DNA from 3 places in the Rhizobium sp. NXC24 genome. Region 3 is predicted to be linked to each of the others. Evidence: predicted binding sites of a transcription regulator. Region 3 holds the regulator's gene; each other region holds the start of a gene.
What was found. Region 3 encodes PhoB, which activates phosphate uptake and scavenging genes when phosphate is short. Its sites were predicted from a motif close to TGTCATNNANCTGTCAT; they were not measured.

Region 1 (10,792 bases), 350 kb from region 3:
CAGCGCGCCTTCGCTCTGCTCGCCCTCGGCGAGGGCTTTTCCGCCCCGGAAGCAAAGGATGCCGGTCTGATCTGGAAGGTCACCACGCCGGAGGCATTGGAAGCCGAAACCCTGGCACTCGCCGCCAAACTTGCGGCCAAGCCACCCGAAGCACTGCGGATCGCGCGTGACCTGATACGCGGCTCGGCCGAAGACGTTCTCGCCCGCATCGACGAAGAGGCAAGGCACTTTGCGGCGCAGTTGAAGAGCGCGGAGGCTCGGGCGGCGTTTGAGGCGTTCATGAAGCGGTGAGAGATATTCTTTCTCTCACCCGCCCTCGCCCTTCGAGGGTCGCTGCGCTCCCGCCTCAGGGTGAGGGCTGATCTGCTCGCTTAACCACGAGGCTGCTCCGATCGCATCTGTTTCTCATAGCGTCCCCCGAAAACCTTACCTGCTTTCGGCCGAGAACTGTGGATTTGACTATGACCTGCCTCTGTGTTGCAGAGGAACTCGCCGATCCAGAAGAGAAGCCATTTTCTGGCTTTGCCGCGACCATAGCACTCTCTCCGCCTCACCCTGAGGCGGGAGCGCAGCGACCCTCGAAGGGCGAGGTGGCCCGGAGAGTTGACGTTATCGCTATTTCGTTGCGGGTCCCCGTCGCGACAAGGCAGGTAAGGCTTCGTAATTCAAGGCAATCAAGGCTTCCTTCTTCCGGCGCGACCAACCCTTGATCTGTCGTTCTCGCGCAATCGCATCGATGATCCGATCATAGACTTCATGAAACACCAATTCGACCGGCCGGCGTTTGGCGGTATAGCCATCGTAGATGCCCGCATTGTGCTCCCATACCCGCGCTTCGATCTCCTGTTTGGTGAGACCGGTATAATAGGAGCCATCACTGCAGCGAAGGATGTAGACGGTAGCTTCCATGACGAGCTTTCAAGCAGGGATGAATTTCTCTACCATTAAGTGTACTGAATGATCAATTCTTTTCCCTCATCCGCCCTCGTGGTTCGAGGGTCGCTTCGCTCCCGCCTCACCATGAGGGCTAATCTTTCCTGGCCTTCCAAAACTCGGCACAGAATCCCAAACTCGTTCCGATTTTGTCGAAGAAAGAGAAGGTTGAGATGAAGACTATGCGATCTCACTCCGCCCTCATGGTGAGGAGGCCCGCAGGGCGGTCTCGAACCACGAGGGTCGGCCCCAAGCTCGTGTCGTCACTTCTCCAGCGCCGCCACCACTTCAACGTGTGAGCTCCACAGGAATTGGTCGATCGGCGTGACCCTTGTGATGCGGTAGCCGCTTTCGACCAGCAGGGCCAGATCGCGCGCGAGCGTCAGCGGGTTGCAGGAGACGGCGACGATTTTTTTGACGGCGGAGCGAGCCAGTTCCTTGCTCTGGAACTCCGCACCGGCGCGCGGCGGATCGAAGACGACGGCGTCGTAGGCTTTCAGTTCCTGCGCCATCAGCGGCCGGCGGAAAAGGTCGCGGCGTTCGATGGTTACGGGTTTCAGCCCCTGCGTGTTGCGCGCTGCGTAGTCGAGGGCAGCCAAAGGCTTGTCTTCGCCTTCGACGGCATGCACGCGGCCGATGCGCGCCAGACGCAGCGAGAATGTGCCGCTGCCGGCGAAGAGATCGGCGATGCGCTTCGCCTTGCCGACATGGGCAGCAACCAGCTCGGCCATAGCCTCTTCGGCCGGCTTTGTCGCCTGGGTGAAGGCGCCCGGCGGCGGCGAAACCTGCACGCCACCGAAATCGACCATCGGCTTCATCGGCTCAACCAGGATCTCGCCGTTCAGGGAGACGCGGGCGATACCGCGAAGGGCAAGCACGGTTTCGATGGCGCTGCGCCGCTGTTTGTCGGAGAGTTTCTTGACCTCATCGACAGCGATATCGAGGCCGGAGAGCGTCTCCAGGACGGAGATGCGAAATGCTTCCGCGCTGACAGCGAGAGCCGCGCCGACAGCCCTGATCGCCGGCAGTCGCGACATGATCCCGGCCGAGGCGATCGGACACTCCTGAACGGCGACGATATGGTGGCTTTCGGCCTGATTGAAGCCGATCAGCATGTCCTTCTCGGTCTTGCGTGCGGCAAAGACCACGCGCCGGCGCTCGCCCGGATGGGCGGCGATGAGCTCGTCCACCTCTGGCGTCAGCCCTTTGGAGCGCAATGCATCGATCACGAGCTGGCGCTTGAAGGCGCGATAGGGCGCATCGGCATAGTGCTGCAGCGTACAGCCGCCGCAGGTGCCATTGACGCCGTCGGGGCCGAAATGCCGACAGTGTGGCTCCTGCCGTTCGGGCGAGGCCGCCGCGATCGACATCAACGTTCCATGGCTCTTCACCCGCGCGATGGCAACGGTCTCGCCGGGCAGCGTGAAGGGTACGTAGATCGGCCCGTCGGCGCCTTGCGCAATGCCGTCGCCCTGGGCGCCGAGCTTCTGGATGGTCACGGTTTCGGTGCTCATGGCTTGATCCCTGCGAGAAGAAATTCCTGATTGCCGTCGCCACCCGCGATCGGCGAGGGGATGAGGCCGAGGCTACGCCAGCCCATGTCCTCGATGAGCCAGCGTTCCAGCTCCGCCGCAACCGTTGGCGCGGAGGAGGGGTCCTTCAACAGACCGGCCTTGCCGATCGCCTCGCGTCCGGCCTCGAATTGCGGCTTCACCAGCAACGCGCAACGCGAGCCCGGCTCGGCAAGCCCGAGGGCCGGTGCCAGCGCCAGCTTCAGCGAGATGAAGGAAACGTCGGAGGCGATGAAGGTTACGGGCTCGCCAATGTCTTCGGCCGTCAGATAGCGGGCGTTCAGTCCCTCGATATTGGTCACGCGCGGATCGGCTGATATGCGCGGATGCACCTGCCCATGGCCGACATCGATAGCGGTGACATGCGCCGCACCCCGCTGCAGCAGCACTTCGGTGAAACCGCCGGTCGAGGCGCCGACGTCGAGACAGTGCTGCCCCTTCGGATCGAGTTGGAAATGATCCAGCGCGGCCACCAGCTTCAGCGCGGCCCGCGAAACGTAATCCTGAGCGGGATCGTCGATCGCGATCTCCGCATCTTCGGTAAACAATGCGCCCGGCTTGCTCACTACTTTGCCGTCAACCGTCACCGTGCCGCGCTGAATGGCGTCGCGCGCCCGCGAGCGGCTGGCGAAAAGCGAGAGGGAGACGAGAAGCTGGTCGAGGCGTTGCGGTTCGGACATGGGCTGTCCATGCCGGGCAATGGTCTGCGTTGCAAGCGTTTTGTGTTGATGGCGGCCAATGTCGGCGTTGACGCTATGCGGTATCTCGCCATAATCGCCGCAAACCGGCAGTAGATGGGGGCTCGGATGCGCGGGATTTGCGGCTATGCGACGGCTCTGGCGATGCTTGCCACGCCGGCCCTGGCGAACGATAGCATGGCGGAGCTGAAGACCGGCGGCCTCGCTTATGTCCGCACCGGCGATATCAGCATGGATGACGAAAAGCTCTTCATTTCTCCGACGGAGGTGAAGGTCGATTACCTCTTTGAGAACACATCGGATAAGGATGTCGAAAGCGTCGTCGCCTTCCCCATGCCGGATATCGAGGGCGTCCTCGACAGCACGGTCGCCATCGAGGACGCCGATGCCGACAATTTCCTCGATTTCACCGTCACGCAGGACGGCAAACCGATCACGCCGACTTTGCAGCAGAGCGTGACAGTCTCCGGTATCGATCTGACGGCCGAGCTGAAGGCGCACAATATTCCGCTGCGACCGCTCGGCGCAGCCGCGTTCAACGCGGTTGCGAAGCTGCCGCCTGATGTGCTCCAGGACTGGAAGGCGCGCGGTCTCATTGCCGATGACGAATACGACAGTGACGGCCAGGGCATGAAGCATCACCCGACGCCGATGTGGATCCTGCACACGACCTATTGGTGGCGCACCAAATTTCCGGCCCGCGCCAAAATCAGTGTGCAGCACCGCTATAAGCCGAGTGTCGGCGGCACGGTCGCCATCACCTTTGCTGGCAACGAGGACTACGAGAAGGAGCAGCTCAAGATCTATCAGACCAAATATTGCGTGGACGACGCTTTCCTTAAAACCGCTACCAAACTATCCGCAGCCTCCGACAAGGGCGGCCGCGCCTATACCGAAAGCTGGATTTCCTACGTTTTGAGCACGGGCGCCAACTGGTCCGGTCCGATCAAGCATTTCCAGCTAACGGTCGATAAGGGCAGCCCGGATAACTACGTCAGCTTCTGCGGCAGCGGTGTCAAGAAGATCGGCCCCACGAGTTTTCAGATGACCGCAGAGGATTTTTCTCCTGAGCACGATCTCGATATTCTGATCCTCAATGCCGGATCTCAGAATTAGAGTATTGTTGCGCCTCTTGCACTGAGCAGAGTTAAATAATTTTAAAGCTGTAGCATCTAGTTATGCATGCGATTGCGATTGTCCTTTTCGGGGATAATCGCCTGCCATGACGGCTCCGCGCCTCTCGCGCCCAATCATGCCTCTTCCCAGAATTTTGGAGCATCCGGCTGCGCTCTCCCAGCGGGTTCGTCGATGTTCGCCAGGACCGGCGCTCAGGAGGCGCTTGCCCATGTTTGCGAAGAACCTTTCCTTGAATGGCAAACTCGCCATCACCTTTGCCGCACTTATCGCTATCTTCGCCTGCGTTTCCGCATTCGTTTACGCCAAGGAAGAAATATCGACCGCGGCCGCCGCCGAACAGGTCAAGTCACAGCAGCTCGTCAATCTGATCGACGATTCCCTGCAGGCCATGCTGGAACAGGCGGTCAACTTGCGCGGCTTCCTGCTGCTGCGCAGCAATAGCACCTATGGCGACGTTGGCACCAATCGCGATCGCATGCTGAAGAGCATGGCGGCCGCCAAGACGGTTGCCGCCGACGAGCCGGACCTGCTTGCCGCGATCGACGGCATGCAGAAGGCCGCGGATCTCTATTTCCATCAGCTCGCCGAGCCGCAGATGAAGGCGCGCAAGGAAACCGAGATGCCGCTCGACCAGATCGTCAAGATCGGCCAGAACGAGACGAAGGGTCAGCTCGACGGTTTCCGTGAGGCTGCAGCCAAGATCAAACAGGCTGCCCGCGCCAAGGCAGATGCCCAGTCGGCCATCCAGGATGATGCCAACAGCGAACTGCGTCTGACATTGATTGCCGGCGGTATCATTGCCTCGCTGGCCGCAGCCGTGCTTGCCTGGCTGCTCGCACGCACCATCGTTCGCCCGATCGTCGGCATGACTGCCGCCATGGCCCGCCTTGCCGGCGGTGAGCATAATATCGACGTGCCGGCCATCGGCCGGGGCGATGAAGTCGGCCGCATGGCTGACGCCGTCGTCGTCTTCAAGGAAGCGGCGATCGAGAAACTGCGTCTTGCCGGCGAGACCGACCGCATGCGCGGCGATGCCGAGCGTCAACGTCAGATGAACGACGAGCAGAAGGCGCGGGAAGAGGGCGAGATCCGCTTCGCGATGGAGGCGTTGGCCGGCGGGCTTGCCGCCCTGGCCTCCGGCAATGTCGCCGCGCGCCTCGAGCGTACCTTCGCACCGCAGCTCGACGGCGTCCGCGTCGACTTCAACAATGCCGTCGAAAAGCTGGAAGCCGCCCTGCAGTCGGTCGGCCACAATGCTTCGGCGATCAATGCCGGTGCCGGCGAAATTCGTTCGGCCGCCGACGATCTTGCCCGCCGCACCGAGCAGCAGGCGGCCGCCGTCGAAGAGACCGCAGCAGCCCTCGAAGAGGTGACGACGACGGTTCGCGATTCCGCCAAGCGCGCTGAAGATGTCGGCCATCTCGTCGAACGTGCCCGTCAGGGCGCTGAGAAGTCCGGCGATGTCGTGCGCAAGGCGGTCTCCGCCATGCAGCAGATCGAAAAGTCCTCGGGTGAGATCAGCAACATCATCAGCGTCATCGATGATATCGCCTTCCAGACCAACCTCCTGGCTCTGAATGCCGGTGTCGAAGCTGCCCGCGCCGGTGATGCCGGCAAGGGTTTCGCGGTCGTCGCCCAGGAAGTCCGCGAGCTGGCCCAGCGTTCCGCCAGCGCCGCCAAGGAGATCAAGGCACTGATCACCACCTCGAGCGATCAGGTCAACACCGGCGTGTCGCTGGTCGGCGAAACCGGCAAGGCGCTGGAACTGATCGTTTCCGAAGTGCAGGAGATCAACCGCCACGTCGGCGCCATCGTCATCGCCACCCGCGAACAGTCGACCGGCTTGCAGGAAATCAACACTGCCGTCAACAATATGGACCAGGGCACGCAGCAGAATGCCGCCATGGTCGAGGAACAGACGGCGGCGAGCCATGCACTCGCCCGCGAGGCAGCCTCCCTCAATGAGCTCCTGCACCAGTTCCGTCTGAGTGACATGCCCCGCGAATCCAAACGTCCTGCGGCCGTTACCGCCCAGTCACGACCGGCTGCTTCGCCTGCGAGGGCATTGGGCCGCACGGTTGCCAAGGCGTTTGGCGGCAAGGCCACCGCGGCGGCTGTTGCCCAGGATGAGTGGGAGGAGTTCTGAGGCTGGCGTCTTGATGACGCCGAACCTCTGATGCTCTTTCTGACGGGCATCGGAGGTCGGGGAGATCTGTCTCGCCTGTTTCGAGGCGAGACAGATATCAGTTAGCGGTAGCTGCCGAGGGTGGCTATGACCCTTGGCCAGTGCTACCGCGAAAGCGTTCCCTAGTACTTGGACGGAACGTAAAGCTCCGGCGGCAGCACCTTGCGCTCATAGTTGGGGTTGAAGACGCGCTCCGGCAGGGTGATGTCCTCGTGAGGCACGTCCTCATAGGGAATCTGCCTGAGCAGATGGTCGATGCAGTTCAGGCGGGCGCGCTTCTTGTCATTGCCTTCGACGATGTGCCAGGGCGCTTCCGGAATGTTCGTGCGCGCGAAGGTTTCTTCTTTCGCCTTCGTATAGGCTTCCCACCGCACGCGGGACTGCAGATCCATCGGCGAGAGCTTCCACTGCTTCAAGGGATCGTGGATGCGCACGAGGAAGCGAAGCTGCTGCTCCTCGTCGGTGATCGAAAACCAGTATTTGACAAGCCGAATCCCGGAGCGAACCAGCATGCGTTCGAACTCGGGTACGTCGTGAAAGAACTGTTCGACCTGATCTTCCGTCGCAAAGCCCATCACACGCTCGACACCGGAGCGATTGTACCAGGACCGGTCGAAGAGAACGATCTCGCCGCCCGCCGGCAGATGGGGCACATAGCGCTGGAAATACCATTGGGACTTTTCGCGGTCGGATGGCGCTGGCAGCGCCACGACCCTGGCAACGCGCGGGTTGAGCCTTTGGGTGATCCTCTTGATTGCCCCGCCTTTGCCCGCCGAGTCTCGGCCCTCGAAGATCACGACGACCTTCTCCTTGTGATAGGTCACCCAATCCTGGAGCTTGATCAGTTCGGCCTGTAGCGACAGCAGGGTGCGGAAGTAGTCGATACGCGGCATCGCAGCCGGATGTGCCTTCTGGTAAATCTTTCGGATCTCTTCGGAAAGAGCCGGTTCCGAGAGTTCCAACTCATAGTCTTCGTCTAGCGTATCGGCCAGTTCCGCTTCAAGCCAGTCGGAATACTGGTGCTCTTTGTCTGAATTGTTCAAGGTTCTCTCCGCTTCTCGATGGCAGCTAACGACAGCAGTCGATGCATGATCGCTCTTAAAAACGCGAACATGCCCGTTCCTGCATTGCTGCAAGTTCCGCTTTGTTCATGACAGTTAGATGACTGATTGCCGCAGGGCGAAGAGACGAAGCACGCCGCACTCAATTCTAATCAGCAAAAGCGGACTAGATGCCGTGGAGGCAAAGCCAGCGACCTTTCCACATTCAAATCAACGCGCTTCGCCCACAGGGCGACCACGCCTCAGGGCGCGCCTGTTAAAGTGCCGGAAGATCGACATCCGAACAAACGGTAGATCGATGGCGGGCCAAGCCGGATTTACCCGACGACCTCGATAATCCGGCTGCGGCCCAGCGCCTTGAACACCGTCTGCACGATGCCGGCCCGGTCGAGACCGGCTTTGGCATTCATGACTTCGGGCTTGGCTTGCTCCATCCAGATGTCGGGCATGACCAGCGTGCGGATCTTCAAACCATTGTCGAGCAGGCCTTCCGTGGCGAGGAATTGCATGACCTGGCTGCCGAAGCCGCCGACCGAGCCTTCCTCGATGGTGATCAGCACCTCATGATGGCTGGCAAGCTGGCGGATCAGATCGTGGTCGAGCGGTTTGGCGAAACGAGCATCGGCAACCGTTGTCGGCAGTCCGGCCGCATCGAGATCTTCGGCGGCGGCAAGGCTGTCGGCGAGCCGGGTGCCAAAGGATAGCAGCGCCACTTTCGAACCCTGCTTGACGATGCGGCCCTTGCCGATCTGAAGAATTTCGCCGCGTTCCGGCAAATCGACGCCAACGCCTTCGCCGCGCGGATAGCGGAAGGAGATCGGGCCAAGATCGTAGGCAGCAGCCGTGCGCACCATATGCTTCAGCTCCGCCTCGTCGGCGGCGGCCATGACCACGAAGCCGGGCAGGCTGGCGAGAAAGGCCGTGTCGAAGGAGCCGGCATGCGTCGGCCCGTCGGCGCCGACGAAGCCGGCGCGGTCGATCGGGAAGCGCACTGGTAGCCCCTGGATCGCGACATCGTGCACCACTTGGTCATAGGCGCGCTGCAGGAAGGTCGAATAGAGCGCCGCGAAGGGCTTAAAACCCTCGGCGGCCAGGCCGGCCGCAAACGTGACGGCATGCTGCTCGGCAATACCGACGTCGAAACAGCGGGCCGGGAAAAATTCCTGCAGCTTGTCGAGACCGGTGCCGTTCGGCATGGCGGCGGTGATGCCGACGATCTTTTCGTCCAGCATCGCTTCCTGCACGAGCGCATCGGCGAAGACGCTGGTATAGCTCGGTGCATTCGGCTTCACCTTGGCTTGCGCGCCGGTGATGACGTCGAACTTGTTGACGCCGTGATATTTGTCCGCCGCCGCTTCGGCAGGGGGATAGCCCTTGCCCTTTTGCGTCACGACATGGATCAGCACCGGGCCCTGAGCATGGTCCCGCACATTGCGCAGGACCGGAAGAAGATGGTCGAAGGAGTGACCGTCGATCGGGCCGATGTGGTAGAAACCCATCTCCTCGAACATCGTCCCGCCGGTGACATAGCCCCGCGCATGTTCGACGGCGCGGGTAATGGCGCGGTCGACATTCTTGCCCAGATAGGCGGTGAGCTTCTTGCCGAAATCACGAAAGCCCATATAGGTGCGGCCGGAGGCGAGGCGCGCGAGATAGGCGCTCATGGCTCCGGTCGGCGGGGCAATCGACATGTCGTTGTCGTTGAGAATGACGATCAGCCGCGCGTCGAGCGCGCCGGCATTGTTCAGTGCCTCATAGGCCATGCCGGCCGACATCGCGCCGTCGCCAATGACGGCAATGACGCGGCGGTCGGTATTGTCGAGTTCGGCGGCGACCGCCATGCCGAGACCGGCGGAAATCGATGTGGAGGAATGCGCTGCGCCGAAGGGATCATATTCGCTCTCTGCGCGGCGGGTGAAGCCGGAAAGTCCGTCCTCCTGGCGCAGCGTGCGGATGCGGTCGCGCCGGCCGGTCAGGATCTTGTGCGGATAACATTGATGACCAACGTCGAAAATCAGACGGTCGTTCGGCGTGTCGAAGACATTGTGGATGGCGATGGTGAGTTCCACGACGCCGAGGCCGGCGCCAAGATGTCCACCCGTGCGCGATACCGCATCGATCATCTCGTCGCGGAGCTCGCGGGCGAGTTGCGGCAAATCCCGGTCCTCCAGCTTTCGCAGGTCGGAAGGATAGTGGACCTGGTCCAGCAGGGGCGTCTCTGGCATATGTGTCAAGGCTGAAGCCTCTTTCTTACTATTCTTGGGCAGCGGCCCGCCTTTATCTCAAAAAAGATTGCGACAAAAGGCGACGAATTCAAGGAGTGCCTGAACAAGAAACATTTGGCATTGTTATGAACTCGTTAGCTTTCCGGCAAAGGAATAAACTCTTCCTCGTCTCCCGGCACGATATCGAAACGGCCGGTGCGCCATTCTTCCTTGGCTTTTTCGATGCGTTCCTTAGAAGAAGACACGAAATTCCACCAGATATAGCGCTTTGAATTGAGTGCCGCACCACCAAAAAGCATCAAATGACAGCCTTTTTCAGCCGCCTCCAGGGCAATCGCATCGCCGGGGCGGAAGACAAGGAGTTGATCCTGTTCGAAACGGTCGCCCGCAACAATGAGCGAGCCGGAGAGAATATAGACCGCACGTTCCTCATGCCCGGCGCCGAACGGAAACTTTGCGCCGGGCTGAAGCTGAAGATCGACATAGAGCGTGTCGGAAAAGACTTTGACCGGCGAGGTCACGCCCTCGAAGCTGCCGATGACCACGCGGCCCGTCGCTCCGCCGTCGTCGATCAGCGGCATGTCGCTCTTTTCGGTATGGGTAAAGGCCGGATCGATCTCTTCCTTGTCGTCCGGCAGGGCTAGCCACGTCTGCAGGCCGGACATCGCCAGCGGATGGCCGCGCAGATTGTCTGGCGTGCGCTCGGAATGCACGATACCGCGCCCGGCTGTCATCAGGTTGATATCGCCGGGGCGAATGACCTTTTCCGTCCCGAGGCTGTCCCTATGACGGATTTCGCCGTCGAAAAGATAGGTGACGGTCGAGAGGCCGATATGCGGATGCGGCCTGACATCCAGTGCTTCGCCCGGCCGCAGCACTGCGGGACCCATGCGGTCGAAAAAGATGAACGGTCCCACTAGCCGCCGCCGGCTGCTCGGAAGCGCACGACGGACGAAGAAGCCGCCGAGATCGCTGGTGCGGG
Region 2 (10,792 bases), 1.6 Mb from region 3:
CGAATGATTGGCGCGAGCCATCCTCTGCGAGAGGGCAATCTACCGCCATTGCGGTCTTCAGGATCTGCTACCAGCAAGCGCGCGCTCCGCCATCAAATTGCCCTCTGCGCTTCCTCCTTGGTGCAGACTGCTGGCTGATTTGCGTCGCAATTTCCGGCCGACATCACGTTTGTATTGAAGCGTCGATAAGTTGTGGCGTAGCAGCGTGAATCGCGCAAGGGCCGCTACAACTTTACCAACGGATTGCTGCCGATATCCGGCTCTATGCCGCTAACAGATCGCGTACGAGCGCCGGAGTCAGTTCGTCATAATGCGCGATGACTCGGCTCGGACCGAGCGTGTCGACGCTGACGTCGGAGTAGCCGAAGGGGACGGCGATGGAGGGGACGCCGGCATTGCGGGCAACCAGAATGTCGTTGATGCTGTCGCCGATCATCACCGTCCGGCGAAGGTCGCCGCCGGCGCGCTCGACGGTGCCGATCAGGTGCTCCGCATTCGGTTTGCGAACGGTGAAGGTATCGCCCCCGGTGATGGCCTCGAAATAGTGGGTAAGCCCAAGCCGGTCCAAAAGGGTGCGTGCGAGCGCCTCCATCTTGTTTGTGCAGACGGCGAACTTGTAGCCTTGCGTTTTCAATACCTCTAACGCGGCAAGCAGACCCGGATAGGGTTGCGTCAGGCCGGGCATCGTTTCGGTGTAGTGGGCGATGAATCGCTGCAATAGCGCCGGCAGTTCCTCCGGCTTCAATATATAGCCACGCAGCTTGCAGGCGCGTTCGATCATGACCTGAGCGCCGTTGCCGACGAGATAGGTCAGGTCGCCATAGCTGACCGGCGCCAATTCCAATGCGGCAATCGTGTGGTTGAGGCTTTCGACGAGATCCGCATGGGTATCGAGCAGCGTGCCGTCGAGATCGAATACGACAAGGGGAGATTTCACGAGGAATTGGCCTTTGGGTAAGAAGAAGCGGGTCTTTTGGAGTTAAAAGATCGGGCTGGCAATTGCAACCAAAGCCTCTTTAAGCCCCGCCGAATATGGCCGCGGATTTCTATGAAGCGCCGTTATTTTGGCTTTCGTTTGCAGGGAGAGCCGTGTAAACAGCACTCCAACGTAATAAACGGGAGCATGTGGCGCATGGACGCCCGCCAATTGAAGATCGAAGCTGCAAGAGCGGCTCTGGCCCATGTCGAGAGCGGCATGCGGCTCGGGATCGGCACGGGCAGCACGGCGGAAGAGTTCGTCCGGCTGCTCGCCGAAAAGGTTGTGGCAGGCCTTGTGATTGAAGGCGTTCCGACCTCCGAGCGTACCGCGCGGCTCTGTGTCGAACTCGGCGTGCCGCTGAAGTCGCTCGATGAACTTCCAGAGCTCGACCTCACCATCGACGGTGCAGACGAGGTGGATGGCGCCCTGCGGCTGATCAAAGGCGGCGGCGGTGCGTTGCTGCGCGAAAAAATCGTCGCGGGCTCGTCGGCACGGATGATCGTCATTGCCGACGAGAGCAAGGTCGTCGAGACGCTCGGCGCGTTTCCGCTGCCGATCGAGGTCAATCCCTTCGGCCTCGTTTCCACCCGTATCCAGATCGAGAAGGTGGCGTCCCGCCTCGGCCTTTCCGGCGCGCTCAGCCTGCGCCAGTCGGGTGGCGGCAACTTCGTTACCGACGGCGGGCATTTCATTATCGACGCATCTTTTGGCCGCATTCCTGATGCAGAGGCGCTGTCGATTGAGCTGAATTCGATTCCCGGTGTTGTCGAACACGGGCTCTTCATCAACATGGCGACACTTGCGATCATTGCCGGTCCCGCCGGCGCGCGCACGTTGCAGGCGAACAATACATAGGAGCACTGAACTCATGATCAAAATAGCGGGTCTTGGCCGTTTTGCCGCTGCGACCATCGTTCTTTCAGGCATCGCGCTCGGTTCCGCAAGCGCTCAGGAAGTCACGGAAGAGCAGATCAAGGCCGCACGGGCGGCGATCAACGCGCTTGGCATCACGAACCAGTTCGACAACATCCTGCCGAATCTCGCCGAGCAGTTGAAGAGCACGATGATCCAGGCGAACCCGAACTTCGGTGACGCCATCAATTCGTCCGTCGACGCAACCGCACTGGCTCTGGCGCCGCGCCGCGCCGACCTCGAGCGGGAAGCCGCTGTGACCTACGCAAAGGCTTTCAGCACCGACGAGCTGAAGGCGATCGCCGATTTCTACAACTCCCCGGCTGGCAAGAAGCTTCTCAAGGACGGCCCGATCGCAACGCGCGCGCTCTACAAGGCCGCCGATATCTGGGGTCAGGGCATTTCGCGCGATCTCGCCAACCAGAGCAGCGATGCTCTGCAGAAGGTGGTGAAGGCTCCGATCGTTTCCCCGCCGACGGATGCCACCAACAACGCTCAGCCTGCACCGACGCAGAAGCAGAAGTAAGCCTGATCCTTTCCAGGCCCTCGAATTTCAAAGCCCGGATATCGTTCCGGGCTTTTCTTTTTGCCCTTCGAAATCCTATATCAGTGCCGACCCCTTTTCGGCGCGTCGCGCGCCCTTCCATTTCTGCAGGAGTATTCGATGTCTTCCTTCGATTTCGATCTTTTCGTCATTGGCGGTGGTTCCGGTGGCGTACGCGGCGCGCGCGTCGCCGCGTCCCTCGGGAAGAAGGTCGGCATCGCGGAGGAATATCGTTATGGCGGCACCTGCGTTATCCGCGGCTGCGTTCCGAAGAAGCTCTTCGTCTATGCTTCGCAGTACAGCGAGCATTTTGAGGATGCGGCGGGATTCGGCTGGACGGTAGGCGAAAGCACCTTCGACTGGAAGAAGCTGATCGAAGCGAAGGATAAAGAAATCGCCCGCCTGGAAGGGCTCTATCGCAAGGGGCTCGACAATGCCAAGGCCGAGATCTTCGATACTCGCGCCGAGCTGGTGGATGCCCATACGATCCGTCTGCTGAAAACAGGCAGAACCGTCACCGCCGAAACGATCGTTGTCGCCACCGGCGGTACGCCGAACCTCCATGCGGCGCTGCCCGGCCACGAACTCTGCATCTCTTCCAACGAGGCTTTCCACCTGGAGGAGCTGCCGAAGTCCATCCTGATCGCCGGCGGCGGCTATATCGCCGTGGAATTCGCCAACATCTTCCACGGGCTCGGTGTCGAGACGACGTTGATCTATCGCGGCGCCGAGATCCTTTCGCGCTTCGACCAGGACCTGCGCAAGGGCCTGCATGAGGCAATGGAGGCCAAGGGCATTCGCATCCTCTGCCATGACATCATCGAGAGCGTGACGAAGACGGACGATGGCCTGAGCGTTCTGACGAAGAACGACAAGCGGCTGACGGTGGACACGGTGATGCTGGCGCTCGGCCGCACGCCGAACACGAAGAATATCGGGCTCGAAGCTGCCGGCGTAGCGATCAACGAACTCGGCGCCATCATCGTCGACGAATATTCGCGGACATCGGTGCCGAACATCTATGCGCTTGGCGATGTCACCGATCGGGTACAATTGACGCCGGTGGCGATCCACGAGGCAATGTGCTTCATCGAAACCGTCTACAAGAACAATCCGACCCGTCCGGATCATGAACTGATCCCGACTGCCGTTTTCTCGCAGCCGGAGATCGGCACGGTGGGCCTGACTGAAGAGGAAGCCGCCAAGCGTTATCCGGAACTCGAAGTCTATCGCGCCCAGTTCCGGCCGATGAAGGCGACCTTGTCGGGTCGTAGTGAGAAGATGATCATGAAGCTGATCGTCAATGCCGCCGACCGCAAGGTGATCGGAGCGCATATTCTCGGCCATGACGCCGGCGAGATGGCGCAGTTGCTTGGCATTCCCGTGAAAGCCGGCTGCACCAAGGAAGATTTCGACCGCACCATGGCCGTTCACCCGACGGCCTCCGAAGAGCTGGTGACGATGTACACGCCAAGCTATCGCATCCGCAACGGCGAGCGCGTATAAGGAATAGGCTAGTAATTCCACGGTGCATAAAAGACCTCTCGAAGAGATGGTTCGCCTTTGCAAGCGGCGGGCAAAGGTTTATAAGCGCGCGTTATTTATGGCGACGGGACACTTGGCGAAGACCGGGTGCGGAAACAGGTGAGTGAGATGGCAGACAATTGGACACCGAGCAGTTGGCGGCAAAAACCGATCCAGCAGGTGCCGGAATATCCGGATCAGGCAGCGCTGGAGGCTACCGAAGCGCAGCTTGCAAGCTATCCGCCGCTCGTTTTTGCCGGTGAAGCTCGTCGTCTGAAGGCGCATCTTGCCAACGTCGCCGAAGGCAATGGTTTTCTGCTGCAGGGTGGTGACTGCGCCGAAAGCTTCGCTGAGCATGGCGCCGACACGATCCGCGACTTCTTCCGTGCCTTCCTGCAGATGGCCGTCGTCCTCACGTTTGGTGCGCAACTGCCTGTCGTGAAGGTCGGCCGCATTGCCGGTCAGTTTGCCAAGCCGCGGTCTTCGAACATCGAAACGCAGAATGGTGTTTCGCTGCCGAGCTATCGCGGCGACATCATCAACGGCATCGAGTTCACCGAAGAAGCGCGTATCCCCAATCCGGATCGTCAGATGATGGCCTACCGCCAGTCTGCCGCGACGCTGAATCTGCTGCGTGCTTTTGCCATGGGCGGCTACGCCAACCTGGAAAACGTGCAGAAGTGGATGCTCGGCTTCGTCAAGGACAGCCCGCAGGGCGAGCGCTATCGCAAGCTTGCCGATCGTATCGGCGAGACCATGGATTTCATGAGAGCGATCGGCATCACGGCCGAGAGCAATGCGAGCCTGCGCGAGACCGATTTCTTCACCAGCCATGAGGCGCTGCTTCTGGGCTATGAAGAAGCCTTCACCCGCGTCGATTCCACGACTGGCGACTGGTATGCGACCTCGGGCCATATGCTCTGGATTGGCGACCGCACGCGCCAGGCCGATCATGCCCATGTCGAGTATTTCCGTGGCATCAAGAACCCGATCGGTCTGAAGTGCGGTCCTTCGCTGCAGGCGGACGATCTCATCAACCTGATCGATGTTCTGAACCCGCAGAACGAAGCCGGCCGCCTGACGCTGATCTGCCGCTTCGGCCACGACAAGGTTGCCGACAACCTGCCGCGCCTCATCCGTGCCGTCGAGCGCGAGGGCCGCAAAGTCGTATGGTCCTGCGATCCGATGCACGGCAATACGATCACGCTCAACAACTACAAGACGCGTCCGTTCGAACGCATCCTGTCGGAAGTGGAAAGCTTCTTCCAAATCCATCGCGCCGAAGGCACGCATCCGGGCGGCATCCACATCGAGATGACCGGCAAGGATGTGACCGAATGCACGGGCGGCGCCCGCGCCGTCGGCGCCGAGGATCTTCAGGATCGTTACCACACCCATTGCGACCCGCGTCTCAATGCCGACCAGGCGCTCGAGCTGGCGTTCCTGCTCGCCGAACGCATGAAGGGCGGCCGCGACGAAAAGCGTCTGCGCGCGCACGGCTGATCGAAGCTGTAAAATCATCATCTGCGAAAAGGGTCGGTTACGCCGGCCCTTTTCTTTTGTGCTCTTGCAATCAATCTCGCTGAATCCTGCTTCATTTCTTTGCATTTGACGAGAACGTCATCATCGTCAAACTTGCTGAAAAAGAGAAGGATCAGCATGAACGACGATCACACCGGTGCCTGCCTTTGCGGCAGCGTACGTTTCAAGACACATGGCCCATTGCGGGAGGTGGTCGGCTGCCACTGCTCGCAATGCCGCAAGCAGACGGGGCTCTATTACGCGGCGACTAATGTCCCCCTCGACAACATCACGATCGAAGGCGAAGACGCGATCACATGGTACCGCGCCAGCTCCTTTGCCCGTCGCGGTTTCTGCCGAACCTGCGGTTCGGCGCTTTTCTGGGTAGCTGACGAGGCCAAGGAAATCTCGATCATGGCCGGCCTCTTCGACAGCCCTAGCGATCTGAAACTGGCCTATCATATCTACTGCGCCGACAAGGGCGATTTTTACGAGATCGACGATGGATTGCCGCAATACAGACAGGGCCGGCCGGGATTGCTGACGGCGGGGCCTTCGGATTAGGTTCTTGTCGGCTGGCGCGACACTTCCAAAGCCTCGCAACTACCGCCTCGACGGGCGATCCGACTATCTGCTGCCCGAGGTCAGCCAGCTTAGACGATCGACCCGCCGCTACTCTTGTCTTCGATCCTACTGCTCAGCCGTGCGAATTCCTCGCGCAAGGCGGATAGTTCCGTCAGAACGTGCAGGTCGATCTTCTGATGCAGGGAGAGAACTTCCAGTTCCGCCTTGAGATTGACTTCGTAGTCCTTTGCGGCCTCGAAGCGGTCGCGTTCGGCCTGGCGGTTCTGGGACATCATGATGATCGGGGCCTGGATCGCGGCGAGCATGGAGAGGACGAGGTTGAGGAAAATGAAGGGATAGGGGTCGAAGGCGCGGGTCATCAGCACGATGGTGTTGACGACGCACCAGACGACGAGGAACGCCAGGAAGGCGAGTATGAAAGACCAGGAGCCGCCGACGCGGGCAATGCTGTCGGCGAGGCGTGCGCCCGTGGATGCCTCGGCAGAAAAGGCGGCGTTGATGTCGGTGGAAACGATTTTCCGCTCATGCGCCTTTTTCAATACACGCTTTTCGATCTCGCCGAGTTCCTCGGCCGTTTTGTCGAAATGCTGATGAACGAAATTGGGTAGATTATACATGGGAACGCTCCGAAGACTTGGTCGCTTTGGCCGCAAGTATTCGACTGCCCGATGGAATTGCAATGCAAAAAGGGTTGCAGTGTAGAGCGGTTCAGCGTTTCACGGAATCGCTCTCATCCGAGAGGATCGCTTTTGGACGTACCAACAAGCTTGACTAAGACGGATACTTCGCACTTTTCCTGGAATTGCTCTAACTGCCCTGGCTGACCAGCCAGGCATTTGATGGGAAGAAGCGGTCGAGCCCATATTCATGTCCGAACATCATGTCATGCTGTAGAGAGCGGTAGTCGCGTATCAGCGGATCGAGGTTTTGCTCTTTGCGAGCCCAATCCGGAAACGCCTGATTGTCGCGCGTCGCGAGCTGATAGCGATCGATGATGGTGTATTTCTTCTGCAAGCGGCCGAGAAAGCCGGTGTAGAAAGGATGCTCGTAGCCGGCGGTCTTCAGGATATGATAGGGCAGTTGCGACGGGCTGATCGTTCCAACATCCCTGCGCACGCCCTTTTTGCTCGACCAGATGACCAGCGGTGTTTCATGCTGCCGCTTCATCACATCGAGCGACGCTTTTCGGGTCGCCACCTGTTCGGGCATGTAATTCGTATCCGGATAGACCGTGCCAAGCGGCGGCAGATGATCGCCCCAGAGGACGATAATCGTCTCGCGATCGCGCTTCGAAGCCCAATCCATCAGCGTTTTCAAGCTCTGGTCGGCTTCCCGAACGCCTTGCGCATAGGTCGCGAGCGTGTCGCGATCGGCGTCGCTCAGATCGCCTTTGATATCGACCGTATTCTCGGCGTAGCGATGCGCATCATAGGGACCGTGACCCTGCAGGGTGACGGCGAAGAAGAAAAACGGCCGCTCCATGGCGTCGCCCTCGCGCATGATCTCCTTCATCAGCGAGTCGTCGGAGGCAAAAAGGCCGCGTTTTTCCATAGGCGGCATGGTCTCCTCGGTGCGGAACTCCTCGAAACCAAAAGCCTTGTAGACTTCGTTGCGGTTCCAGAACCAGCCGCTGAACGGATGGATGGAACGCGCTGCATAGCCTTCGCCGCGGAAGAAGGTGGCAAGTGAGGGCATCGGCCGGCGGACATATTGCTGATAGGGAATGCTGCCATAGGGCAGGAAGGCGTTGGAGAAGCCGGTCAGTGCCTCGAACTCGACATTGGCGGTCATGCCGCCGAATTCGGGAGAGAAGACATAGCCCGACTGCGCCGCGCGGATGTTCGGCATGGGATCGGGCGTGAAGGTCAGATTGGAAAGCCTTGTCGGATCCCAAAAAGACTCGCTCATCAGCATGATGATGTCGGGCTTTTCGCGTGGGCCGGAAAGATAGCCATAATTGCGGGCGGGTATGGCGTCGATCGCATTTTGTCCATATCCGCCAGGCGCTTTGACGTCCGCCATCGGCAGATTGAGCGAGAAGGCGATGATGAAGCCGTTGTAAGCGTAATTTTCCTTCTGATCCCAGACGATGGGGATGATGCGCAGTTTTTCGCGGATGAACGAATTTTGCGTCGGATCCATCTGCGAGACGAAGACGGTCATGAGCGGCAGGCAGACGGAGAGCCGCGCAACCCTCTCATTGCGCGAAAGCGCTGTCGCATGTCGCCAGGCGTAGCGCCAGAGGAAGGCGAGCGCGACAATCGAGGCGATGACGCCGACAGCGACCGCAACCGCGGTCCACGGGCGCTCGCGCACGATCACCGGCATGAGTTCCAGGATCTGGTGCGCAAAAAGGAAATCCGAAGGATAGAGGGGATCGGAAAGATAATACTGTTTCTGGTTGGAGATAAGGGCCGGAACCAGCACCAGAGGCACAACCACCAAGATCGATGGATGCGCGCGGCCGAACACGGCGTCAAGCGCCAGCATCAGGAGCATGACGATGCCGATCGTGGTGAAGCCGGGATGAATAGGCGAATCGAAATAGCCGGGAAGATCCGTCAGCTCACCACGCGCAATCCACTCGACGGCGATGACGGTGAAGAGCGCAAGCAGGAAGGTCAGCGCAAGGCTCTGAAGCTGGCGTAAAACCGTCGATCGTCGGCTCGTCGCACCAAGCTTTTGCAGAATGGCAAATCTGCCAGCCAACACGGAACTGGGGATCAAGGCGACCAACGGCCCTCTCCAATTGTTACAAAACCGTCACATAATTGTCGCCTCTCTGTCATGAATGGCGGCTGAACCGCAAGGCTTACTTAGTATTTTTTGGTGGCGAAATATGTCCTCTAAGAGCAGCGCCATCTTTGGCGCTTGAAGAGGGCCGAAGGCTGTTGCGGAACGGGGTGGCGCTCGCTAAATATATGGCATGACAGAACAAAGCCCCATCACCCAGACCATCCGCATCGCTGTCGCGCAACTCAACCCGACAGTCGGCGATGTCTCCGGCAACCTTGCCAAGGCGCGGGAAGCGCGGGCCGAGGCGGCGCGCGAGGGCGCGCAGCTCGTGTTGCTGACGGAGCTGTTCATCTCCGGTTATCCGCCGGAGGATCTGGTGTTGAAACCGGCCTTTATCCGCGCCTGCCGGAAAGCTGTGGAGAGCCTTGCTGCGGATACTGTCGATGGCGGCCCGGGCGTTGTCATCGGCTTTCCCCGCCAGGACGACACCGGTCGCTACAATTCGGTCGCTGTGCTCGACGGCGGCAAGATCATCTTCATCAGAGACAAGGTCGATCTGCCGAACTATGGCGAGTTCGACGAGAAGCGGGTCTTCGATGAAGGTACCGTTGCGGGGCCGGTCAATTTTCGGGGTGTTCGCATCGGTATCCCCATTTGCGAGGAAATCTGGAACGATCTCGGCATCTGCGAAACGCTAGCCGAAAGCGGGGCGGAAATTCTTCTGGTTCCGAACGGCTCGCCCTACTATCGCGGCAAGGTCGATGTCCGTCACCAGGTCGCGTTACGGCAAGTGATCGAGTCGGGTTTGCCGCTCATCTTTGCGGCCCAGGTTGGCGGTCAGGACGAACTGGTTTTCGACGGTGCAAGCTTCGGCTTCAACGCCGACAAAACTCTGGCCTTCCAGATGAGCCAGTTCGAAACCGCGTTGGCGGTGACGAGCTGGAAGAAGAACGGCAATGGCTGGCATTGCGCCGAGGGTCCGATGGCGCATATTCCGGAAGGCGAGGAGGCAGATTATCGCGCCTGCCTGCTGGGTTTCCGCGACTATGTGAACAAGAACGGCTTCAAATCGGTCGTGCTTGGTCTTTCCGGCGGCATCGACTCGGCGATCTGCGCTGCGATTGCCGTCGATGCGCTGGGCGAGGAGCGCGTGCGTACCGTCATGCTGCCCTACCGTTATACATCGGAAGATTCCCTGAAGGATGCGGCCGATTGCGCCAAGGCACTCGGCTGCCGCTACGACATCGTGCCGATCGAGGAGCCGGTGACCGGCTTCACCTCGGCGCTTTCCGATCTATTCGAAGGGACCGACAGCGGCATTACCGAGGAAAATCTGCAGAGCCGTGCCCGCGGCACCATTCTCATGGCGATTTCCAACAAATTCGGCTCGATGGTGGTGACCACGGGCAACAAGTCGGAAATGTCTGTTGGATATGCCACGCTCTATGGCGACATGAACGGCGGCTTCAATCCGATCAAGGATCTCTACAAGATGCAGGTCTATGCGCTGTCGCGCTGGCGCAATCTGCATGTGCCGCCGGGAGCGCTTGGCCCATCGGGCGAGGTGATCCCGTTCAACATCATCGACAAGGCGCCGTCTGCCGAGCTGCGGCCGAACCAGACGGACCAGGATTCGCTGCCGCCCTATCCGGTGCTCGACGACATCCTCGAGTGCCTGGTGGAAAAGGAAATGGCGGTCGAGGAGATCGTTGCGCGCGGGCATGACGTCGCAACCGTCCACCGCGTCGAGCATCTGCTTTATCTCGCCGAATACAAGCGCCGCCAGTCGGCACCGGGCGTGAAGATCACCAAGAAGAATTTCGGTCGCGATCGGCGCTATCCGATCACCAACCGGTTCCGCGATCGTTGATCGCAACGCCCGTGGCGAATGGAGAGGCAATGCGCAGCTCGGTCGAGATCTACAATATCCGCACCGGTGAAAACCGCGTCGTCTGGCAGACCGAGCGGCTGGTCGAGGCGCCGAACTTTTC
Region 3 (10,792 bases):
TGACGGGAAGCTGTTTCACGTCAAGATCCCCGCCTTCTCGCTGGATACGCCCAACCTGCTGCGGACGCTGAACTGAAGCTCGCTGGAGCGGTCGGCCTTTCACGGCATCGCCTCACCGCTCCATCTTTGCTCTTCGCACTTTCCTGAGATTGCTCAGGCGGCCGTCACCTCGGACACCTCGAAGCGATAGGTCGTCGAGCAGAACTCGCAGGTGACGGCGATTTCGCCGTTCTCCTGGCTCGCTTCGACCTCCTCGGCGGAGAACCCCCGCAACACACCCTTCAGCTTATCGCGCGAACAGGTGCAGCGGTCAAAAACCGCCTTGGGCTCATAAACGCGCACGCCGCGCTCATGGAAGAGGCGGAATAGCAAACGCTCGGTACCGACCTGCGGATCGGTCAATTCGTCGGCGTCGATCGTCTCGACCAGTGAGCGGGCTTCCGCCCAGGCGTCATCCTCGACGTGTGCGCGCAGGCTGGTGTCGCCGTCGCCGCCGTGGAAGTCCGGCTGGCGCATGCGCTCCGGAGCTTCCGGCAGGAACTGCGCTACAAGGCCGCCTGCCCGCCAGCGATGGCGCGGCTTGCCGGCCTCATCGCGATCGAACAATTCGGCGGCCCCGAGGCGGACACGCGTCGGGATCTGTTCCGACTGGCGGAAATAGGTGCCGGCGATCTCCTCGAGCGACGCGCCGTCAAGCGCTACGATCCCCTGATAGGGCTGACTGAAGCGACCCTGATCGATGGTGAAGGCGAGGACGCCCTTGCCGAGCAATTGTTCCGGTTCGGTCTTGCCGGCAGCCACGGCCTTGGCCAGCGCCTCGTCATCGAAACGGGCATAGGCGCGGACGTTCTCCGGCGTCGAGAAATCGGCGACCAGAAGGTCGACCGGCCCGTCGCTCTTCGTCTGCACGGTGAACTTGCCCTCGAACTTCAGTGACGTGCCGAGCAGCACGGTCAGCACCACCGCCTCGGCCAGCAGCCGGGCAACCGGGGCCGGATAGCTGTGCCGGGCGAGAATTGCGTCCAACAGCGGCCCAAGCTGCACGGCGCGGCCGCGGACATCAAGACCCTCTACCTGGAAGGGAACGACATGATCGTCGCCGGCAAAATCGAATTGACCCAGCGAGGCTGCACTTTCCGCCATTGCTCTACTCCTACTGCGCCCGCGACATCAAACGCGGTTCTATATCCTCAGATCGCGCCCAGGCACCAAGCAAGAATCGACTTTTGCGCATGAAGGCGGTTTTCCGCCTCATCGAAAACAACGGATTGCGGACCGTCGATCACCTCGTCCGTCACTTCCTCCCCGCGATGGGCGGGCAGGCAATGCATGAACAACGCGTCCTTGCCGGCCTGTGCCATCAAAGCCGCATTGACCTGATAGGGCTGGAAGACGTTGTGACCGCGGGCCCGGTGCTCCTGATTCATGGAAACCCAGGTATCGGTTACCACACAATCGGCGCCGGCGACCGCACGGTCGGCATCATGCGAGAGCATGATTTCGGCGCCCTCGTTGCGGGCCCAGTTCAGATAGTGATCCTTCGGCTCGGAACCAAGGGGTACGGCCATGTTCATGCGATAGCCGAAACGGGCGGCCCCTTCGACCAGCGAATGCAGCACGTTGTTGCCGTCGCCGGTCCAGGCGATGGTCTTGCCCTTGATCGGACCGCGATGCTCCTCGAAGGTCATGATGTCGGCCATGATCTGGCAGGGATGCGTGTCGTCGGTGAGAGCGTTGATGACCGGCACGGTCGCGTGCTGGGCGAGTTCCAACAGGCGCGAATGTTCGGTCGTACGGATCATGATGGCGTCGACATAGCGCGACAGCACCTTTGCCGTATCGCCGATCGTCTCGGCGCGGCCAAGCTGCATTTCCGTGCCGGACAGGAACAGCGTCTCGCCGCCGAGCTGGCGCATGCCGACATCGAAGGAGACGCGGGTGCGGGTGGATGGCTTCTCGAAGATCATCGCCAGCATCTTGCCGGCGAGCGGCTTATCGGCCGCACCCGCCTTCAGCGCCTGCTTTCGCACGATGGCATCGTCGATGATGCTGCGCAGATCGGCAGCCGCGACGGCCGAGAGATCGAGAAAGTGTTTCGGTGAAGCCATGTCCCTACCTGTACTCCAAAAATGATAACGCCCGCCGTGGGGCGCGCATAACCCCTTAAATCGGAGCCGATTTAAGGAAAGGCTTATGCGCCACTCTAAGTGTTACTGCGTCCTTTGCGCGTCCTTCGGACGCGCGGCGCAGTAATACGCCCCTACCGGCGGGCGCTGAACTCAAGCCGACTTCTTGACGCGGGCGGCACGCAGGCTTTCGGCGGCACGTTCGATGCGGGCAATGCCTTCGCGCGCCTCCTCGGCCGTGACCACCAGCGGCGGCAGCAGACGGATGACGTTGTCGCCGGCCGGCACACCCAGCAGATGTTCGGCGCGGATCGCCTGCAACAGGTCCGCCTGGGGAATGGCCGCCTTGATGCCAAGCAACAACCCTTCGCCGCGGACATCTTCGATAATATCCGGAAAACGATCCTTGAGCGAGGCCAAGCCCTGGCGGAACACCAACGCAACATCGCGCACATGCTGCAGGAAACCGTCTGATAGCACGACATCGAGCACGGCGTTGCCGACCGCCATGGCGAGCGGATTGCCGCCATAGGTCGAGCCATGCGTGCCCGCCTTCATGCCTGCGGCCGCTTCCGCGGTCGCAAGGCAGGCACCGAGCGGAAAGCCACCGCCGATGCCCTTGGCGACGGCCATGATGTCAGGCGTGATGCCGGCCCATTCATGGGCAAAGAGCTTGCCGGTGCGTCCGACGCCGGTCTGAACCTCGTCGAGGACCAGAAGCAGGCCATTCTCATCGCAAATCTGACGCAGGCCGCGCAGGAACTCGTTGGTCGCAGGGCGGATACCGCCCTCGCCCTGCACGGGCTCGATCAGGATCGCGGCCGTCGCATCGGTGATGGCGGCACGCACCGCGTCGAGATCGCCGAAAGGCACCTGGTCGAAGCCGGGCGCCTTCGGGCCGAAACCTTCGAGATACTTTTCCTGGCCTCCAGCGGCGATCGTCGCGATCGTGCGGCCATGGAAGGCGCCTTCGAAGGTGATGATATGGAATTTCTCCGGATGACCCTTGTAGAACTGGTAGCGACGCGCCGTCTTGATGGCGCATTCCAGCGCCTCCGCACCGGAATTGGTGAAGAATACCTTATCGGCGAAGGTGGCCTCCGTCAGGCGCTTCGACAACTTCTCCTGGCCTGGCACCTCATAGAGGTTGGACAGGTGCCAGACCTTGTCGGCCTGCGACTTCAGCTCTGCAACCAGATGTGGATGGGCGTGGCCAAGCGAATTCACCGCGACGCCCGCGGCGAAATCGAGATAACGCTCGCCGGTCTCCGTGATCAGCCACACGCCCTCGCCTCGCTCGAACCGCAGCGGAGCACGCATATAGGTGTCATAAAGCGGCGCGGTTTCAGCCATGGCGCATTCTCCTCAATCACAACCTTTAGGGCCAATCGTTTCCTTCGAATGAAACGGGCCCGGAAAAATCAAAAATGCCGCCTTGCGGCGGCATGGGCACTATTGATGTTTTGCACTGCGATGTCAACAAAACTGGCGATTTAGCAGGTGCGGCAGAGCACCTCTCGATGGATGGCATGTCTTCGACAACTTATATTGCATAAATGCCACTCACGTATAGCAAGTTGGGGAAAACCTCGAAATCGATTCCTCAAGATTCCCGCGACTCTTGTCACGGAGTCAGCCTCACACTAGGTTAAAAACCAATTACTAGACTGCATGCGGCGGAACTAGTCACCACAATTTTAAAGCGTTTCACGCCTCGACCCAATTCGAGGCAATGGTGAGGGATTCTGCCATCAGAAACGCGATAGCGGAGACAGGGCATGAATTGGACAGACGAACGCGTCGAGAAGCTGAAAAAGCTGTGGTCCGAAGGTTTGAGCGCCAGCCAGATCGCGGCACAGCTCGGTGGTGTCAGCCGTAATGCCGTCATCGGCAAAGTGCATCGCTTGAGCCTGCCGGGCCGAGCGAAGGCCGGTGGTGCGGCAACCACAGCTCGAGCGCCGAAGCGCAATACCTCGGCCCCACGCGCGCCGAATTACGCCTCGCGCGTTGCAACCCGCACGGTTACCCGCCAGCAGGGTGCGACGATGCTCAAGGAAGAGGTCGAGATCGATACGGTCAGCGAAGTCGAATATCGTCCGGCCGCCAATGTGGTCGTTCCGATCTCGCGCCGCCTCGGCCTGACGGAGCTCACGGAGCGCACCTGCAAGTGGCCGGTCGGCGACCCGCTGAAGGAAGATTTTCACTTCTGCGGCAATGACAGCCCGGACTCTTCGCCGTACTGCACCTACCATCAGCGGCTGGCTTACCAGCCGGTGCATGACCGGCGCCGGGCCGCGCACTGAACCACACCAGACAAAGGAAAAACGGGCCGAAAGGCCCGTTTTCTGTTTCCGCCGCTATGTTGGATGGCCAATCGGGTTGCCCCGATCAGGCCTCCCCCATCAGGCCTCCATGGAATAACCCGCGCCGCGAACGGTGCGGATGACGTCCTGCATGTTGGAGAAATTCAGCGCCTTGCGCAGGCGGCCGACATGCACGTCGACGGTGCGTTCGTCGACATAGATATCATGCCCCCACACGCCGTCGAGCAACTGAGACCGAGAGAAGACGCGGCCGGGGGACGACATCAGGAATTCCAGAAGGCGGAATTCCGTCGGCCCCAACCGCACTTCACGGCTCTTTCGGTGGACGCGATGGGTTTCGCGGTCCAGTTCGATATCGCCGCAGCGCAGTACCGTGGACAGGACCTCCGGGCGGGCTCGGCGCAACATCGCCTTGACGCGGGCCATCAGTTCCGGCGTCGAGAACGGCTTGACGACATAGTCGTCCGCGCCGGTGGAAAGGCCGCGCACGCGCTCGCTTTCCTCGCCGCGAGCGGTGAGCATGATGATCGGCAGGCGCTCCGTCTCCGGCCGCATGCGCAGCCGACGGCAGAGCTCGATGCCGGACACGCCGGGGAGCATCCAATCGAGGATCAGAAGATCGGGGATGCGCTCCTGGAGGCGCAGCTCAGCTTCGTCGCCTCTCAGGATAGTGTCGACCTCGAAGCCCTCGGCCTCGAGGTTATAGCGCAGCAGAACGCTTAGCGCTTCCTCGTCTTCTACAACAGCAACTCTCGGAACCATGCGCCTCTGGTCTCCTTCTCTTGGTGTCTACTTTATTCCGTTACCGAACCGACGGTGTTGGCGGTATCGTCCTTCGGGCGCTCGCCTTCGGGCTGGGCACCGGTCGCCATGTAATAGATCGTCTCGGCGATGTTCGTGGCATGGTCGCCGATGCGCTCGATGTTCTTGGCGCAGAAAAGAAGATGCGTGCAGGTGGTGATGTTGCGCGGATCCTCCATCATGTAGGTCAGCATCTCGCGGAAGAGCGAGGTGTACATGGCGTCGATTTCCTCGTCGCGTTCGCGGATCGACACGGCCTTGTCAGGTAAACGGGTCGAGTAGACGTCGAGCACTTCCTTGAGCTGGACGAGCGCCAGTTCGGAGAGGTGTTCGATGCCGCGGGCGAGACGACGCGGAACGCCGGTGCCCTGCACGGCGATGACGCGCTTTGCGGTGTTCTTGCCGAGATCGCCGACGCGCTCCAGATCGGCGGCGATGCGGATGGAGCCCATGATTTCACGCAGGTCCGCAGCCATCGGCTGACGGCGGGCGATGGTGACGATCGCCTTGTCGCCGACTTCGCGCTCGGCGTGGTCGAGAATGACGTCATCGGAGATGACCTTCTGCGCAAGGCTGGCATCGCCGTTTACCAGGGCGCGGACGCTGTCGCTGACCATCTGCTCCGCCAGGCCGCCCATTTCGGAAATGCGGCGCGTCAGGAACTTCAGGTCTTCGTCGTAAGCGGAGAGAATGTGTGTTGAGACCATTTTTTTATCCTCTAGGTGAAAGATGTGAAAGGAACCGCGCGGGGAGCATCATCAGCCAAAACGGCCCATGATGTAATCCTGCGTGCGGTAATCATCGGGATTGGTGAACATCTTATCGGTATCGTTCTCCTCGACCAGATGGCCGAGATGAAACATTGCGGTACGTTGCGAAACGCGGGCTGCCTGCTGCATGGAATGCGTCACGATGACGATCGTGAAGTTTTCCCGCAGCTCATGAATGAGTTCCTCGACTTTGGCGGTGGCGATCGGATCGAGCGCGGAGCACGGCTCGTCCATGAGAATGACCTCGGGACTGACCGCGACGGCGCGGGCGATGCAGAGGCGTTGCTGCTGACCGCCAGAGAGGCTGGTGCCGGCATCATAGAGCCGATCCTTCACCTCGCCCCACAGCCCGGCCTTCTGCAGACTGGTTTCGACGATATGGTCGAGATCGCTCTTGGACCGATGCAGCCCATGGATACGCGGACCATAGGCCACATTCTCGTAGATCGACTTCGGAAACGGATTGGGCTTCTGAAACACCATGCCGACGCGGGCACGCAGCTCGACGACATCGATTGAGTTGTCGTAGATATCCTGATCGTCGAGCGTGATTTTGCCGGTGACGCGGCAGGTGTCTATCGTATCGTTCATGCGGTTGAGGCAACGCAGGAAGGTGGACTTGCCGCAGCCGGAAGGACCGATCAGCGCGGTGACAGTGTTGGCGCGGATGTTCAGATCCACGTCGAACAGCGCGCGCTTCTCGCCATAATGGACCGAGACGGCCTGACCGATCATCTTGTAGGGGATCGTTATCATCTTCCTGGCCAGTGCTTTTTCGCTCGCGGCTTCCGTCATCATGTTCATTCCATCGCCTCCCGTCACCAGCGCCGCTCAAAGCGACGGCGCAGCAGGATGGCCCCGATGTTCATCGCAACAAGGAAGAAGAGCAGGACGATAATGGCTCCGGAGGTTCTCTCGACAAAGGCGCGCTCAGCTTCGCTCGCCCACATGTAGATTTGCACCGGCAGGGCCGTCGAAGGATCGAGCGGCCCTCTCGGATAGTTGGCGACGAAGGCGACCATGCCGATCAGAAGCAGCGGCGCGGTCTCGCCGAGCGCATGGGCAAGGCCGAGGATCGTACCCGTCAGGATACCCGGCATGGCGAGCGGCAAGACGTGATGGAAAACCATCTGCATGCGCGATGCGCCAAGCCCGAGCGCGGCACTGCGGATCGACGGCGGCACGGCGCGCAATGCCGAGCGGGTGGCGATGATGATCATCGGCAGCGTCATCAGGCTCAGCACCAGCCCGCCGACCAGCGAGGCGGAACGCGGCAGGCCCATAAAGTTGATGAAGACCGAGAGGCCGAGCAGGCCGTAGACGATCGACGGCACCGCGGCGAGATTGTTGATGTTGACCTCGATCAGATCCGTCAACCGGTTCTTCGGCGCGAATTCCTCAAGGTAGATCGAGGCGGCGACGCCGACCGGCAGCGCCAAGACCAGCACGGTCAACATGAGATAGAGCGAGCCGATTAGCGCGACGCCGAGACCCGCGGCCTCCGGGCGACTGGAATTGCCGGACAGGAACAGACCCGTATTGAACGCCTCGTGCAGGGCGCCGGCGGCGGCAAGCTGCCTCATCCAGGCGAGTTGCTGGTCGGAGACCTTGCGGTCCTTTTCGTCCGCCGTCAGGTCGATCTGTCCCTTGTAGGCAGAGTCGATATTGGCACTGGCGAGGAAAGTGACCTTCACCGTCTTTCCGATGACAGAGGGATCGGCCACGACCTTGTCGCGCAATGCAATGCGTGCGCCGTCCGATACCATTTCCATCGCCTGGCGCACGAGCGCCCGATTGGAAGGATCGATGCCCAGCGCCTTCACCACGGCGTCGCGTACCAGCGCCGTATAGTTGGCTGATATCAGGACCTTCGGATCACTGGCCCCCTTGCCTATGGGATCGATGACCTTCTCGGTGAACTCGATCGGCAGGGCGATGGAGGTCTGCACGAAGGCAGTGTAGCCGTTGCGGACAACGGTCGAGACGAGAATAATCAGGAAAACCAGTCCGAAAATGACGGCGGCCATCCCATAGGCACGAAAACGCCGCTCGGCCGCATAACGTCGCTTGATGCCGATATCCCGCCGCGCCGGAGCGCCTGGCGTCAATCCGCGCGACATATTCGGTGCCTGGGAGGATACGACATCGCTCATTCGTATTGCTCCCGGTAGCGGCGGACGACGTAAAGCGCGTAGACATTCAGGCAAAGGGTCAGACAGAACAGCGTTATGCCGAGTGCGAAGGCAACCAATGTCTGCGGTGACGTGAATTCCGGATCGCCGGTCAACTGACTGACGATCTTCACCGTGACCGTCGTCATCGGCTCAAAGGGATCGAGCTGCATGCGGGCCGCAACGCCGGCAGCAAGTACCACGATCATCGTCTCGCCGATCGCCCGCGACGCCGTCATCAGCAGCGCGCCGACGATGCCCGGAAGGGCCGCCGGCAGGAGGACGCGCTTGACCGTTTCCGAGCGCGTGGCGCCAAGGCCGAGCGAGCCGTCCCGCAGCGACCGCGGCACGGCCATGATGATGTCGTCGGACAGAGAGGAGACATAGGGAATGAGCATGACGCCCATGACGAGGCCGGCGGTCAGCACGCTCTGCGCCTCGATGAAATTGGCATAATTGCCGGTCAGCAGGCCATTGAGATCAGCCGAGATATCTCTCAGGAAAGGCCCGACCGTGACGAGCGCAAAGAAGCCATAGACGATGGTCGGAATGCCGGCCAATACTTCGAGCATCGGTTTGGCGACGGAGCGCACGCGCGCCGAGGCATATTCGGCCATGTAGATCGCGGCAAACAACCCGACGGGAACGGCGACCAGCATGGCGACGAAGCCGATATAGAGCGTGCCGGCCAGCAACGGAATGAGGCCGAACGTGCCAGACGTTTGTGAGCCGGCGCCGGTGAAGCGCGGGTCCCAGACGGTACCGAAGAAGAACTCGGCAGCCGGAACCATGTTGAAGAAGCGGGCGGCCTCCGACAGCATCGAAGCGACGATGCCGACCGTCGTCAGCACGGCGATGGAAGAGGCAATGATCAGGCCGCCGAGAATGACCTGTTCCACCCGGTTGCGGGCGCGAAAACGCGGCGCGATGGCACGCAGGCCGTGGATGGCACCGAACAACGAAAGAATGATGGCCGCCACGGACATGACGACATGGCTCACATGCCGCATGCCGTTATATTTATTGGCGGCGTCTATCATATAGCCGGTCGGCCGGATAGCGAGCGGGATGCCTTTCTGTGCCAGGACCAATTGCAGATCGGCCGAGCCGTTGGCGACGTTGGCAAGGTCCCGGTCATCGAGCTGGCGCATGCCATGGGCGATGCTGCGCACTATGCCGTAGGTGAGCTTAAGTTCGGCGGTCGAGAGGGATTTCACCTCCTCCGGAAAGGATTCGACCACGAAACGGTCGATAACCTGCGGGCTGACCACCAGCCAGGCGCAAATCAACGCCAACGCCGGCAATACCGCCCAGATGGCCGCATAGGCGCCGTGGTATCCAAGCCGCGAATGTATGGCCGAGGATCTGTTGCCCGACAGCGCAGCCGCTCTCGTCCGCCCCAGCACGAAAGCAAAGGCGCCGATGATCGACAGACACAACAGCAGCAGTGACAAACTCATTCCCATTCCCCGGCGAACGCCGGCACGGCGGCAAGCCGCGCCGACGGGCAGTCCTTATGCAATCACATGATCTTCCCGTCCGCGAAATCCTTGCGAATCTGGTCACGCTCGGAATCCGGCGCCGGCACCAGGCCGTATTCGGCAAGCGGGCTGTCCGGTCCGATCATCTGATCGCTCGTGAAGAAGTCGACATATTCCTTCAGGCCCGGAATGACGCCGAGATGCGCCTTCTTGACGTAAAAGAATAGCGGCCGCGACACTGGATAGGTGCCGTTGGCGATGGTCTCGCCCGAGGGCACGATGCCGCTCACCGGCGCGACCTTCAGCTTGTCGGCATTGTTCTGATAGAAGTAGAGGCCGAAGACGCCGATGCCATGCTTGTTGGCATCGATGCGGGCGAGCGTCTCGGGATAATCGCCGTCGATATCGACCGCCGCGCCGTCCTTGCGCACCGCAATGCATTTCTTGGTCTGCTGATCGGGATCGGAGACCGTCGCCTTGATGACATCGAGCGCACCGGAGCCCTTGCAGCCGGCGGCGAGCACCTTCTCTTCGAAGACCTCGCGCGTGCCATGCTTCTCACCGGGAATATAGGCTTCAATCTCAAAGGCCGGCAGGGCCGGATTGATCTCCGACCACTTCTTATAAGGATTGGGAACCAACTTGCCGTTCACCACGACTTCGGCCGCCAGCGCCTTATAGAGATCGGCCGGCACGAATTTCATGTCGGGATTGCTTTTGTCGAAAGCGAAGACGATGCCGTCGTAGCCGATCTTGACCTGCTGGATATCGGCAACGCCGGCAGCCTTGCAGGCCTCGACCTCGCTAGCCTTGATGGGGCGCGACGAATTGGCGATATCGATGGAATCGGGGCCGACGCCCTTGCAGAATTCCTTGAGACCGGCACCGGAGCCGCCGGATTCAACGACCGGCGTTTTGAAATTCGTGAAGGTCTCACCAAAACTCTCGGCAACGATCTTGGCATAGGGGAATACGGTGGAGGAACCTGAAATCTGAATCTGATCACGGGCCGCGGCGGCGCCAGCGAAAGCGGCGGATGCAACCAACGCGATGACAGACAGTTTCAACGTGTCCATGGTGAACCCTCCCTGACGGGCTTTGAAGAGCGCGACGGCGAAC

Region 1: the regulator PhoB is predicted to act here: its motif matches at 7,675-7,691, upstream of ppk2 (polyphosphate kinase 2).
Region 2: the regulator PhoB is predicted to act here: its motif matches at 8,838-8,854, upstream of NXC24_RS10855 (LTA synthase family protein).

The regions. Positions count from the first base shown of each region.
Region 1 is NZ_CP024311.1:910,702-921,493, forward strand. Features, by position in the region: gene NXC24_RS04430 (crotonase/enoyl-CoA hydratase family protein) at 1-291, shown strand, start outside; gene NXC24_RS04435 (GIY-YIG nuclease family protein) at 616-909, opposite strand; gene NXC24_RS04440 (class I SAM-dependent RNA methyltransferase) at 1,197-2,447, opposite strand; gene NXC24_RS04445 (TlyA family RNA methyltransferase) at 2,444-3,184, opposite strand; gene NXC24_RS04450 (DUF4424 domain-containing protein) at 3,311-4,318, shown strand; gene NXC24_RS04455 (methyl-accepting chemotaxis protein) at 4,548-6,485, shown strand; gene ppk2 (polyphosphate kinase 2) at 6,647-7,567, opposite strand; gene dxs (1-deoxy-D-xylulose-5-phosphate synthase) at 7,903-9,819, opposite strand; gene NXC24_RS04470 (pirin family protein) at 9,945-10,792, opposite strand, start outside.
Region 2 is NZ_CP024311.1:2,204,193-2,214,984, reverse strand. Features, by position in the region: gene NXC24_RS10895 (TIGR02281 family clan AA aspartic protease) at 1-77, opposite strand, end outside; gene NXC24_RS10890 (HAD family hydrolase) at 263-937, opposite strand; gene rpiA (ribose-5-phosphate isomerase RpiA) at 1,133-1,834, shown strand; gene NXC24_RS10880 (DUF2059 domain-containing protein) at 1,848-2,417, shown strand; gene gor (glutathione-disulfide reductase) at 2,556-3,941, shown strand; gene NXC24_RS10870 (3-deoxy-7-phosphoheptulonate synthase class II) at 4,089-5,462, shown strand; gene NXC24_RS10865 (GFA family protein) at 5,619-6,044, shown strand; gene NXC24_RS10860 (DUF1003 domain-containing protein) at 6,134-6,682, opposite strand; gene NXC24_RS10855 (LTA synthase family protein) at 6,873-8,801, opposite strand; gene NXC24_RS10850 (NAD+ synthase) at 8,992-10,671, shown strand; gene NXC24_RS10845 (TolB family protein) at 10,701-10,792, shown strand, end outside.
Region 3 is NZ_CP024311.1:565,524-576,315, reverse strand. Features, by position in the region: gene apaG (Co2+/Mg2+ efflux protein ApaG) at 1-76, shown strand, start outside; gene NXC24_RS02870 (Hsp33 family molecular chaperone) at 154-1,143, opposite strand; gene argF (ornithine carbamoyltransferase) at 1,191-2,108, opposite strand; gene NXC24_RS02860 (aspartate aminotransferase family protein) at 2,280-3,479, opposite strand; gene NXC24_RS02855 (GcrA family cell cycle regulator) at 3,905-4,429, shown strand; gene phoB (phosphate regulon transcriptional regulator PhoB) at 4,529-5,212, opposite strand; gene phoU (phosphate signaling complex protein PhoU) at 5,245-5,958, opposite strand; gene pstB (phosphate ABC transporter ATP-binding protein PstB) at 6,010-6,825, opposite strand; gene pstA (phosphate ABC transporter permease PstA) at 6,840-8,174, opposite strand; gene pstC (phosphate ABC transporter permease subunit PstC) at 8,171-9,652, opposite strand; gene NXC24_RS02825 (substrate-binding domain-containing protein) at 9,715-10,749, opposite strand.